DNA from 3 places in the Glutamicibacter sp. NPDC087673 genome. Region 3 is predicted to be linked to each of the others. Evidence: riboswitches for the same ligand, from Rfam matches in the RefSeq annotation. Region 3 holds a riboswitch; each other region holds the start of a gene.
What was found. Region 3 has a riboswitch for S-adenosylmethionine ahead of ACIOTL_RS11280 (bifunctional o-acetylhomoserine/o-acetylserine sulfhydrylase). Riboswitches for the same ligand answer to the same signal wherever they lie in the genome.
Positions count from the first base shown of each region.

Region 1: linked by a shared signal. The riboswitch ahead of ACIOTL_RS13810 (O-acetylhomoserine aminocarboxypropyltransferase/cysteine synthase family protein) and the one ahead of ACIOTL_RS11280 (bifunctional o-acetylhomoserine/o-acetylserine sulfhydrylase) in region 3 are both predicted to bind S-adenosylmethionine.
Region 2: linked by a shared signal. The riboswitch ahead of ACIOTL_RS00510 (OsmC family protein) and the one ahead of ACIOTL_RS11280 (bifunctional o-acetylhomoserine/o-acetylserine sulfhydrylase) in region 3 are both predicted to bind S-adenosylmethionine.

Region 1 is NZ_JBIUWB010000005.1:295,577-299,469, reverse strand. Features, by position in the region: gene ACIOTL_RS13815 (CoA-binding protein) at 400-894, opposite strand; gene ACIOTL_RS13810 (O-acetylhomoserine aminocarboxypropyltransferase/cysteine synthase family protein) at 894-2,267, opposite strand; SAM riboswitch class I at 2,383-2,477, opposite strand; gene ACIOTL_RS13805 (histidine phosphatase family protein) at 2,589-3,149, shown strand; gene ACIOTL_RS13800 (RNA polymerase sigma factor) at 3,262-3,759, shown strand; gene ACIOTL_RS13795 (methylated-DNA--[protein]-cysteine S-methyltransferase) at 3,756-3,893, shown strand, end outside.
Region 2 is NZ_JBIUWB010000001.1:102,995-106,887, reverse strand. Features, by position in the region: gene ACIOTL_RS00515 (L-idonate 5-dehydrogenase) at 1-848, shown strand, start outside; gene ACIOTL_RS00510 (OsmC family protein) at 925-1,476, opposite strand; SAM riboswitch class IV at 1,508-1,629, opposite strand; gene ACIOTL_RS00505 (DEAD/DEAH box helicase) at 1,770-3,893, shown strand, end outside.
Region 3 is NZ_JBIUWB010000004.1:236,928-240,820, forward strand. Features, by position in the region: gene ACIOTL_RS11265 (CPBP family intramembrane glutamic endopeptidase) at 1-174, shown strand, start outside; gene ACIOTL_RS11270 (GNAT family acetyltransferase) at 193-609, shown strand; gene ACIOTL_RS11275 (VOC family protein) at 671-1,315, opposite strand; SAM riboswitch class IV at 1,488-1,607, shown strand; gene ACIOTL_RS11280 (bifunctional o-acetylhomoserine/o-acetylserine sulfhydrylase) at 1,699-3,042, shown strand; gene ACIOTL_RS11285 (homoserine O-acetyltransferase) at 3,045-3,893, shown strand, end outside.

The DNA.
Region 1 (3,893 bases), on a different contig from region 3:
TGCGAGATGCTGGAATGTTCTCGGGCCAGGGGAATTGAGTTTTCATATAGCAGTGCGGGCGGGATTTTTCTTCTTTCGTTCGCGCTCGTAGCGAATCGAAATCGATTCTCTCTGCCTGTTTTAGGGTTGGGTCGTTTGGCCTTGCGTTGCAGTGCTGTGGTTTGCAGATTTTTCGATCTGTGATTGAACGCGTCGAGCACTTCGGGGCCACACCCACGGCATGCCGTGGGCCAATTGCGTCGACCATGGTTCGTCAGAGGTCTTGTTCTTCCTTCGGAATGCTCCGTGCAAAAGTTCAGCGTCGTTGACCAAACCGGCCGATTCCGGGGAATTGCCGCAGAAAAATGGGTGCATGCAACGCAACGTTGCATGCACCCATTTCCTGGAATCTTGGACTCCCTAGGCAAGTACCTGGCGCTTGGAGGAAATGACGCCGGTATTGAATCCAGCCAGGCGCAGGCCGCCGTGGAAGCGGGCGTGCTCGATCTTCACGCAGCGGTCCATGACCACATTCATGCCCGCGGCCTCGGCGCGCCGGGCCACTTCCTCATGCCAGGATCCCAGCTGCAGCCACAGGGTCTTCGCGCCTACGGCCAGGGCCTCGTCCAGCACGGTAGGCAGGTCATCGTGCTTGCGGAAAACCTCGACCAGGTCCGGGGTCTCCGGCAGATCGGCCAGCGACTTGTACACCGGCTGGCCCAGGATCTCATCGAGTACCGGGTTGATGAAATACACCTTGTACTTGGAGGAGGAGAGCAGGTAGGTAGCCACGAAATAGCTGGCGCGCGATGGCTTGTTCGAGGCACCGACAATGGCGATGGACTTGGTGTCGCGCAGGATCTCCAGGCGCTGTGCGGCTCCAGGGCCTTCCCAAGCGGTATCAACGGCAGTCATTAGATTGCTCCCTTCGAAGCGGTTGGCAATGCGCAGGCGGAACCATCATAGGCCGGAGCCTCGAACCCTGCGGCGGAAGCGGCAATCGCTTCCTGCGAAGCGGCCAGCGCCTGGTCCAGATCCCAGAGGATGTCCTCGACATCTTCCAGTCCTACCGACAGCCGGATCAGATCTTCTGGCACGCCAGCGGAGACCAGCTGCTCGGCGCTCAGCTGCTGGTGGGTGGTGGAGGCCGGGTGCAGCACCAGGGTGCGGGCATCGCCGATGTTGGCCAGGTGGCTGGCCAGCTGCAGGGCTTCGATGAACTTCGAGCCGGCTTCGCGCCCGCCCTTCACTCCGAAGCTGAAGACCGAGCCGACGCCCATGGGCAGCAGCTCCTTGGCCTGCGCGTGCTGCGGGTGGGATTCCAGGCCGGCATAGTTCACGTAGGTCACACGCTCATCGGCCTGCAACCAGGCAGCGACCTGCTTCGCGTTGGACAGGTGGTTGTCCATGCGCTGCGGCAAGGTCTCCAGGCCCTGCAGCAATTGGAATGCGGACTGGGCCGGCAGAGCCGGTCCGAAGTCGCGCAGCTGTTCGCTGCGCAGCTTGGTCAGGAAGCCGTACTCGCCGAAGTTGTCCCACCAGGAGACGTTGCCGTAGCTGGCAACCGGTTCGGTCATGGTGGGGAACTTGCCATTGCCCCAGTTGAACTTGCCCGACTCGATGACCACGCCGCCCAGGGTGGTGCCGTGCCCGCCGATGAACTTGGTGGCCGAGTGGATCACGATGTCCGCGCCGTGCTCGATAGGGCGCAGGATGTACGGGGGAGTGAGCGTCGAATCGACTACCAGCGGGAGATTGTGGCGGTGCGCCACCTCGGCCAGGCCCTTCAGGTCAGCGATGTCGCCGGACGGGTTGGCCACCACCTCGGTGTAGACGGCCTTGGTGTTTTCCTGGATCGCCGCTTCGAAGTCGGCGGGATCATTGGAGTCGATGAAAGTGGTGTTGATGCCGAAGCGGCGCAGCGAGACATCGAGCTGGGTGATGGTGCCGCCATAGAGCTTCGAAGAAGCCACAATGTGGTCGCCTGACTGGGCCAAGGCCGCGAAGGTGACGAATTCCGCGGCCATGCCCGAGCCGGTGGCTACCGCTCCGATGCCGCCTTCCAGCGAAGCCATGCGCTCTTCGAAAGCCGCTACGGTCGGGTTGCCGATACGCGAGTAGATGTTGCCGTACTTCTGCAGGGCAAAGAGGTTGGCCGCATCGTCGGCGTCCTTGAAGACGAACGAAGTGGTCTGGTAGATCGGCACTGCGCGTGAGCCATGCTCGGCATCGGGGGTGCCTCCGGCATGCAATGCGCGGGTGCGGAATCCAAACTTGTGATCTGCCATGGTGGCTTACGACTCCTTGTCGATTGGGGTTTCGCGGGCACCGTAGGGCGGGCCGCGATCGAGGCAGGAATCCCGGAATCAATGTCGCTTCCTGCTGTGGTCCAACGGGTAGGCGGCTGCATCGTTTCTGGCGGTAGCACCGTAACCACCGGATGTGGCAGGTTGCTGCGGCGTCATCGAACCAGATCTCTCAACCGCTCGGGATGGTGTAATAATCTTCGCAACATGACCGTTCTTGACCCAACTATGAGTCGTAACGTTGCGTATTGGACGTAATGCCGGAGATTCTTCGATACCTGTTACCCCGGTTAGGCTGGAGCCATGGATACTTCGCTGGCACTGGTGCGACACGGGCAGACCGATTGGAACCTTGCAGGGCGCCTGCAGGGGCGTACCGATATCCCGTTGAACGACACCGGGCGCGAGCAAGCTCGCGAGGTCGGGCGCCAGCTGATCGGCCAGAACTGGTCGCTGGTACTTGCTTCGCCCTTGGAACGTGCCCGGGAAACTGCCGCGCTGATTGCCCAGCAGATCGGGGCCGAGACGGGGAACGCCGTTCCGGAACTCATTGAACGCGGCTTCGGCCCGCTGGAAGGCCGGATCATGGCCGAGGTCAGCGGAGCGGAATCGGCTGCTGCCAAGGACCTGCGTGAGCCGCGTGCCCAGATCTTGAGCCGTGCGGTGCCAGCGCTGCTGGACTTGGCCAGCAGGCATGCCGGGCGCAAGGTCATGATTGTCAGCCATGGGGCCACCATGCGCACCATCCGCGACGCATTGGCCGGAACCACGGATCCCCAAGGCGTGGAAAATGGCGAAATGCTCCACCTGGACTTGATCCGCCTTGAGCAGATCGCCAGCGAATTGGATCTGGTGGCATTCTAGGAATCCATGGGTATCTGCGTGAAGGAATTTTTTTCGTTCACGCCTCACAAAATGGTCTCCTCGTACGTTTACATGGTGAGAAGCCATGAAGGCGCAAAATTCCAGGAGAGCCATGCAAGCACCGTTCGAGCGGATAGTCCAGGACTATGGACTCAACATCCTGCGCGTTTGCCGTGCCCTGCTTGATGAGCATCGCGCGCAAGACGCCTGGTCCGAAACGTTCCTTGCCGCGCTCAAGGCGTACCCGCAACTGCCGGAGGACGCCAATGTCCTGGCATGGCTAGTGCGTATTGCCCGGAACAAAGCCATTGACGAGTTGCGCAGGAACAAGCCGGAAATCCTCATCGGCCAAGACGTGGACAGCCTGGCCCCATCGGCCCAACGGCCGGATCTGCAGTTGGAAAACCTGCAGCTGTGGCATGAGGTGAACCAGCTTCCTGGCAAGCAGCGGCAGGTGGTGGCCTACCGCTACCTGGGCGGAATGAGCTACGCGCAAATTGCCGGAATCCTTTCCGGCACCGAAGCTGCCGCCCGGCGTTCGGGCGCCGATGGGATCAAGAATCTGCGGGCCCGGATGGATGACCAAGAACTATGGCGGGAGCAGCCATGAACGGAAAAAATTATCGGCAGCAGGCTACGGCCGCTGAAGCGCAAGTCCTCGACTCGCTGCAGGACCGGCTCGTTGAACGGGCCCGTGCACGGGAACTTGTTGATGTTGCCTATCGCGTGGTCGATAGCCCCGTG
Region 2 (3,893 bases), on a different contig from region 3:
GGCATGAAATCGTCGGGACCGTCATGCAGGCCGCCGCTGACGGCAGCGGGCCGGCAGCCGGAACCAAAGTCGCCGTGCACCCGGCAACACCAGGCGAGACCGGGGAACCTTACCCGGCCGACCGCCCGAATCTTTCCCCGGGGTGCACCTATCTGGGCTCGGCCGCCCGCTACCCGCACACCGAGGGCGCATTCGCCCGCGAAGTGAACCTGCCATCACGCATGCTGCGTGAGCTGCCTGCTGGCTTAGCACTGCGTGATGCGGCACTGGCAGAACCGGCTGCGGTTGCTTGGCATGCGGTGTCGCGCGCCGGTGAAGTCGCCGGCAAGAAGGCGCTGGTTATTGGTGCTGGGCCGATCGGAGCTCTCGCTGTAGCAGTGCTCAAGCGTGCCGGAGCCAAAGAAATCATCGCAGTGGACATGCACGAGAAGCCGTTGGAAATCGCCGGGAAACTCGGTGCCACTTCAACTTTGCGCGCCGATGACCAGGAAGCTCTTGCCCAGGTGGGCGCGGACGTGGTGATCGAGGCCAGCGGCAACTTCCGCGGGTTGGCCTCCGCCGTGCGCGGTGCCGTGCGCGGCGGTCGAGTGGTCATGGTCGGGTTGCTGCCCTCAGGAGAACAACCCGCACTCATTTCGCTGGCTATTACCCGCGAGCTGGAACTGGTTGGTTCCTTCCGCTTCAACGACGAAATCGACCATGTGCTTGCTGCCCTGGCCGACGGTTCACTGCAGGTTTCCGAGGCGGTAACCCACGAGTTCCCGGTCGCCGATGCGCTTGAAGCCTTCGAAACGGCCAAGGATTCGGCTCGCTCCGGCAAAGTCCTGCTGAACTTCCTGGGGCAATAGTTGGCTTCAGCTAGAAGTGCACCGCGGCGGCACCTGAAGTCGGGGGCCGCCGCGGTGCTTTTTAGTTCAGCGAACTCTAGTTGGTCTCTGCGATGCTTACCGCGGTTGTCACGGGCACCGGATTGGCGAAGAGGTCCAGCACCGGGCAGTGTGCATCCACTGCGCGGCGCAGTTCTTCATAGCGTTCAGCTGATTCCGGTCCGGCAATCCGGATGTCCAGATCCACCGACGAGAAGCCGGGGCGGATGGTCTGGTCGATGCCGAAGAGTCCGCGGACATCGAGGTGGCCATTGGCCTGGATCTTCACGTCGTCCACCTGGATGCCGAGGTTCTGCGCGTACAAGCGGTAGACCACAACCTGGCAGGAGATGAGCGCTCCGAGCGCGTATTCCACGGGGCTTGCGGCCAGGTCGCTGCCGCCCAGGGCAGCTGGCTCGTCGGCCTGGAAGGTGTGCTTGCCGGAGACAATGTTGCTGGCTACCGAATCGAAGCCTTCGCCCTCGACGGTGAAAGTCAATTGGGCACTTTGCGGGGCAGCCGAAATTCGTTCGCCCCAGCCCTTGCCTGCTTCCTGCAGGCGCTGTGCGCGGTCTTCGGATACGGTTGGGGCAGATGCTGCATTAGTCATGGGGAATTGATCCCCTTTCTGGCGCAAGGGGCGCCATCGCTTACGCATCTTGGCGTTCAAGATGCGTCGAATCTTCACCTGGGGCACCCCGCACAATGACGCAGGAGGGTTGCCGTCCACTCAGCCAGGGCTCAAAGAGTGGAACTCGTGATTCAGTGATTAATTTCTATCGGTTGCAGGGCCCGCGGGTAAAGGGCAGAAGTAACTTTTCGTCACCGGGCATCTTGCTTTCCGGCTCGCTAAGATGGAATCTAGCTCTCGGGCGCCCACTGCACGAACAATGAACGGCGAGTATGGAATTCCAGCTGACACTTTCTGCGGCCCAGACCTTGGTGACCGAATCCGAATACAACCTGGGCCAATTCCTGTGTGATTCCGGAAAAGTGCAGATCGCCAACCGGGTAATGCAACCGGGATCTACCCGCATCTCCGGTGTGGTGCTGCGTGAATCGGTGATGGCCCAATTGGAAATCACCGAGGGCAATATCAGCTTCACCAGCTTCTGCGGCAAGCATCCGGGGGTTCAGTCCTGTGAAGATGTCGCCGCCTTGCTCATTGAGGTCACCACCGAAGAAGACCAGGGCTTTTTCGTCTCCGACTCCGGGGTGGATCCCCACGCTTGGAAACGCAATAGCAAGCCGCAGTGGGAACGTACCCTTGACCGTCTGCTTCCAGTCATTTCCGATGAGCCGCTGGTTGCCGAAGAACCGCTGGGATTGATCCTGAAAGTGGTAAGCGAACCGCGTTATGGCGGCGAGGACGCGCTGACCTTGCAGGCACGCCCGGCCCGCCAGGGCACCAAGAGCCCCTGGATCCAAACCGGGATCAGCTGGCGCAATGTTGCTTTTGATACGCGGTTCTCCAAGAAGCAGCGTCGTGCGGTCGTTGAACTGGACCGGTTGCGTGAACACGTTGAACAAGATACTTATCGCCATTCGTGGGATCCCAAGGAGTGGATCTCCTTGATGGATTTTCCAGGCCAGGACCTGCTGGATGCGTTCGAAGCCCTGCGTGAAGCTGGAGTGCAGATCGTCAACGGCGGTTCTACGGCCAAGGCCCCGGTGGAGTTCAGCGAGCAACCAGCCATGGCACACGTGGATGTGCGTCGCGGTGAACATGGCCTGAGCATGGAAGGGAAGCTGCGCGGGCCGAGCGAAGAGCACGTCTACCTCTTGCCCATAGGCACGCCGCCGACCTTGTTGGCTTACGCGTCCAGCCCCTTGCCGAAGGCCAGGGAAATCGGTTTGGCCCGGTTCGCTGAACCGGTCACGAAGGAACTGGCCACATTTATTGAATCCGGTGCGCAATCCATCCCGCAGGAAGGCGTTGAGCTTTTCGAGCGCCAGCACCTGGACCGATTGCGCCTGATGGCACCGTTGAAGAGCGAGGATGACAGCTACAGCATCCCTGTTCCAGCACGCCCCAGCCTCAAGCTGTCCCTGGAGAGCATCCGAACTCCGCTGACCGTGAGCTATTCCTGGGAGTACGCCTCCGCGGGCCCCCGCCAGTATGCCGTGGAAAAGGAAATTGCTGCTTCGGTGCAGGACAAGCTCGGCGCGCAGGCTTCCTTGGGGCAACTGACCTCTTCAGGAATCTTCCCGCCGAAGGAATTCAGCACCTCCGAATCCATCGATTTCTTGGTCTACGCATTGCCGCTATTGGCAGAGCATCCCGATGTGGTCGTTGAAGAGCAGAACAGGCTGCCGAAGTACCGGATCAGCCACGCGCCGGCCGCTGTCAGTGTCGAAGCCGGCGAAAGCACGGGGGACTGGTTCGACTTGTCTGTGGAAGTGCTCCTGGACGAGACCAAGGTCCCGTTCCCACTGCTGCTGGAGGCCTTGACCAAGCAAGATGAGTATCTCGTCCTCGATGACCTTACGGTGATCCCGATTGATGGTGCAGATTTCACGCAGCTGCGCCAGCTGATATCAGAGGCCGGGGAGCTGGGCACGGTGCAGGGCGATACGATCCGCATCCATAAGTTGAGCATCGACTGGTGGCAAGAACTGGTGGATCTGGGCATTATCGAAGCCCAGCACAACCAGTGGCTGCAGACCATGAATGCGCTGCAAAGCGGTGAAGAAATGCAGCCGGTCCAGCTAGCGGAAACGTTCAACGCTGAACTGCGCCCGTATCAGGGCCACGGCCTATCCTGGCTCAACTTCTTGCGTACCCATGATCTCGGCGGCGTCCTTGCCGACGATATGGGTCTGGGCAAGACCGTCCAGTTGCTGGCTTGCCTTGAACAAGCGCGCGTCGAGGATCCTGCCCAGAAATTCCTGGTGCTGGCTCCTACCTCGGTGGTGGGCAACTGGATCAATGAGGCGCAGCGATTTGCGCCGCAGATGAGAGTCACCGGCATCACTTCAACAGCTAGAATGAGCGGCCAAAGCATGGCGTCGCAGATCGGTGACGCC
Region 3 (3,893 bases):
CTGTACCAGGGGGTGGGGCCGATGATCGGCAATATGCTCATGGGCATCGTCTTCGGCTGGGTATACCAGAAGTACGGGCGGGTGATGCCGCTGGTTATCGCGCATTTCCTGCTTGATGCCATCGGCTTCGTGGGATACGCCTTGGTCGGGCCGGCCATCGGAATCGGCCAGTAGCGCAGGTAAGCTGAGCCAATGCAGATTACCGTGCTGCGGGAAGAGGACCTTCGCCAAGCAGTTGAATTGTGGGAAGCAACCGGGCTGACTCGTCCGTGGAATGATGCGCTCGCCGACGCCCGACGGGCTTTGGCCGAGCCTACTTCCACGGTGCTGGCCATCGTTGAGAACGATCAACTCATGGCTACTGCGATGGTTGGCCATGATGGCCACCGAGGTTGGCTCTACTATGTTGCGGTGGATCCGTGCCGGCAGGGCAACGGCCTGGGAAGGGAGCTGGTGGATGCCGCTGTCCTGTGGCTGCGGGATCGCGGCGTGCCCAAGGTGCAGCTCATGGTCCGCGAGGAGAACTCTGCCGTCATCGATTTCTATGAACGACTGGGCTTCGAAGACCAGCACGTCGTGGTGCTGGGGAAGCGCCTGGACCGGCCTTAACGAAAAGAAAGTAGGTGGGGACGCCATTGTCCCCGCCTACTTGCGTTCTCTGCGGAACTGTTTACAGCACCACGGTGCCGGACTCGGTCTCAAAGGTAACCGACATGATGCCCGGAGTGCCATTCGGCGCTTCATATTGCATGGTGACAGCGCCCAAATTGACGTTCTGCGGCTGGCCCAGCCAATCCAGCACCCGTTCACGCGAGCCGGCAATGGCGATCTGGCTGATGGCGCCGGCAGGTTCCAGCGCCTTCGACGGATGCAGCTCCTCGGATCCTTCATCCCAGGAAATCAGGTACGGGCACTGCGGATCGGCGATCAGGCCCTTGATGCCAATCTGCTGCCAGGTCAGTTCGCGGCCATCAGGGAACTTCCGGTTGCCCGGCACCGACTTGCGGCCCAAGCGGTCCTCGGCACTGGATAGATCCTCCACCGAGACGCACCAGCCCATCCAGCCGCCGCCGAGCTCCGAACGGGCGCGAACCGCCTGTCCGAAGGGTGCCTTGTCGCTGGCCGGGTGGTTCAGGACTTCAACCACCTCCAGGTACTGGCCATGCTTGAGCGGGAAGATGACATTGCGTGTTCCGAATCGTGGATGCACGCCGCCCTTGACGAATTCCAGTCCGAGGGACTCGGAGATTCTTTCAGCGGTTGGCAACAGCCCGTCTGGGCCGCATGCATAACTTACGTGATCTAGCCTCATCATGTGCCCATCATGGCAACATGTGATGCGAGTCTCTACTTAGGCACACCTAAGTGCCGGGATGCTATCGAATACTCTGCGATGAACCTGCAATATTCGCGAAATATGACCGATTGAGTCCAATGACGAGCCCTTGCGTTGCAAAGATCTTCGGTTTTCGGGCAAACTGGTACCAGGTCATGAGTCCCAGTAACAAGCCCCGGCTTACTGGGCGGCAACCCTCCAACCGCGGTGGGGTGCCCCGGGTGAAGACCTGGCCCTTGAACGCACAAGGCATCAAGGACAAGCGCGGGTTACCCCTGGAAGTCGTCACGATATGGTGCTTCCTGTCGGTGTCTTTTCAGTGGCGTACCCCCATAGTCATGAAACGCTATTTGGAGGAAACCATGAGCAATAACTGGTCATTTGAAACCCGTCAGATCCACTCCGGCCAGACCCCGGATCCGACGACCGGAGCACGGGCTCTCCCGATTTTCCAAACCACCTCTTTCGTCTTCCCCAGCGCCCAGAGCGCTGCTGCACGTTTCGCGCTGCAGGAACTGGAGCCGATCTACACCCGTATCGGCAACCCGACCACCGACGCGGTGGAAACCCGCATCGCTGACCTGGAGGGCGGCGTTGGAGCACTGCTGCTCTCTTCGGGACAGGCTGCCACCACTTTCGCCATCTTGAATTTGGCCGAAGCCGGCGACCACCTGGTGGCCAGCCCCAGCCTGTACGGCGGAACCCAGAACCTGCTCAAGCACACGCTCAAGCGCCTGGGCATCGAGGTCACCTTCGTTGCCGACCCGGACAACCTGGATGATTGGCGTGCCGCGGTGCGTCCGAACACCAAGGCCTTCTTCGGGGAAACCATCTCCAATCCGCGACAGGACGTCCTGGACATCGAGGGCATCTCGGCGATCGCCCACGAAGCCGGCGTGCCGCTGCTGGTGGACAACACCCTGGCCACCCCGTACCTGATCCGCCCGATCGAGTGGGGCGCGGATATCGTGATCCATTCGGCCACCAAGTTCCTCGGCGGCCACGGCAATGCCATTGCCGGTGTCATCGTGGACTCGGGCAACTTCGACTTCGCCAAGGACGCCGACCGCTTCCCGGGCTTCAACACCCCGGACGAGTCCTACAACGGCCTGGTCTTCGCCCGCGACCTGGGTGTCAACGGCATCCTGGGCGCCAATCTGGCCTACATCCTCAAGGCCCGCGTGCAGTTGCTGCGCGATTTGGGTTCCTCGGTTGCGCCGTTCAACGCGTTCTTGATCGCACAGGGCCTGGAAACCTTGTCGCTGCGCATTGAACGCCACGGCCAGAATGCCGTAGAAGTTGCCAACTGGCTCGAAGCCCGCGAGGAAGTGCAGAAGGTCGCCTACGCAGGCCTGCAGTCTTCGCCATGGCATGAGCGTGCGCAGAAGTACAGCGATCAGGGCGCCGGCTCGATCATCGCGTTCGAACTGGAGGGCGGTTCGGAAGCCGGCCAGGCCTTCGTGGACGCACTGGTATTGCACTCCAATGTCGCGAACATCGGCGACGTGCGCTCATTGGTCATCCACCCGGCCTCCACCACCCATGCCCAGCTCTCCGAAGCTGAGCAGGTTGCGGCCGGCGTGAGCCCGGGACTGGTGCGGCTGAGCGTCGGACTGGAGAATATCAAGGATATTCTGGCCGATCTGGAACTGGGCTTCCAAGCTGTTGCAGCCCTCGAGAACAAGGAACTGCAGGAAACCCTCTAGGCATGGCATCCATTGTGACTACTGAAGATACTCTGCGCGCCGAAGAGCTCGCCGGCGGGCAAGACGGCATTTTGCGCCGTAAGTCCGTGGGGGAGCACCACTTCGAATTCGGTGGATTCCTTCCGGACGTGGTGCTGGCCTATGAAACGTGGGGGACGCTAGCAGCTGATGGCTCCAACGCGGTGCTGGTGATGCATGCGCTCACCGGTGACGCCCACGTTGCGCAAGGCGATTCGCAAAGCGCCGGCTGGTGGGAAGAGCTCGTAGGTCCCGGAGCCACGGTTGACACCAATGAGTACTTTGTCGTGTCCATCAACATGGTGGGTGGTTGCAATGGTTCCACCGGCCCCTCGTCCTTGGGCGACCAGGGCCTGCCCTACGGTTCGAGCTTTCCCTTCGTCACCATCAAGGACTCGGTGCGCCTTGAAGCGCGGCTGGCCAAGCAACTGGGAATTGATTCCTGGCATGCGGTCATTGGCGGTTCGATGGGCGGTGCGCGCGCGTTGGAATACGCCGTCGAGTTCCCCGACCAGGTCAAGAACCTCGTAGTGATGGCCTCGAGCGCGCAGGCGACTGCCGAGCAAATTGCCTTTGCACAGGTGCAAACCCAATCCATCCGGTTGGATCCGCACTTCTGCAATGGCGACTACTACGGCAACGATGCGCGCCCGGACGCCGGTCTTGGCTTGGCTCGCCGCCTGGCCCACATCACCTATCGTTCCGAGGCCGAGCTTGAAACCCGTTTCTCGCGCAATCCGCAGGATGGCGAGAAGCCAACGAGTCTGCTCGAGGGGCCTCGCGGGCGGTACCAGGTGGAAAGCTACCTTGACCATCAGGCCAGCAAGCTGGTG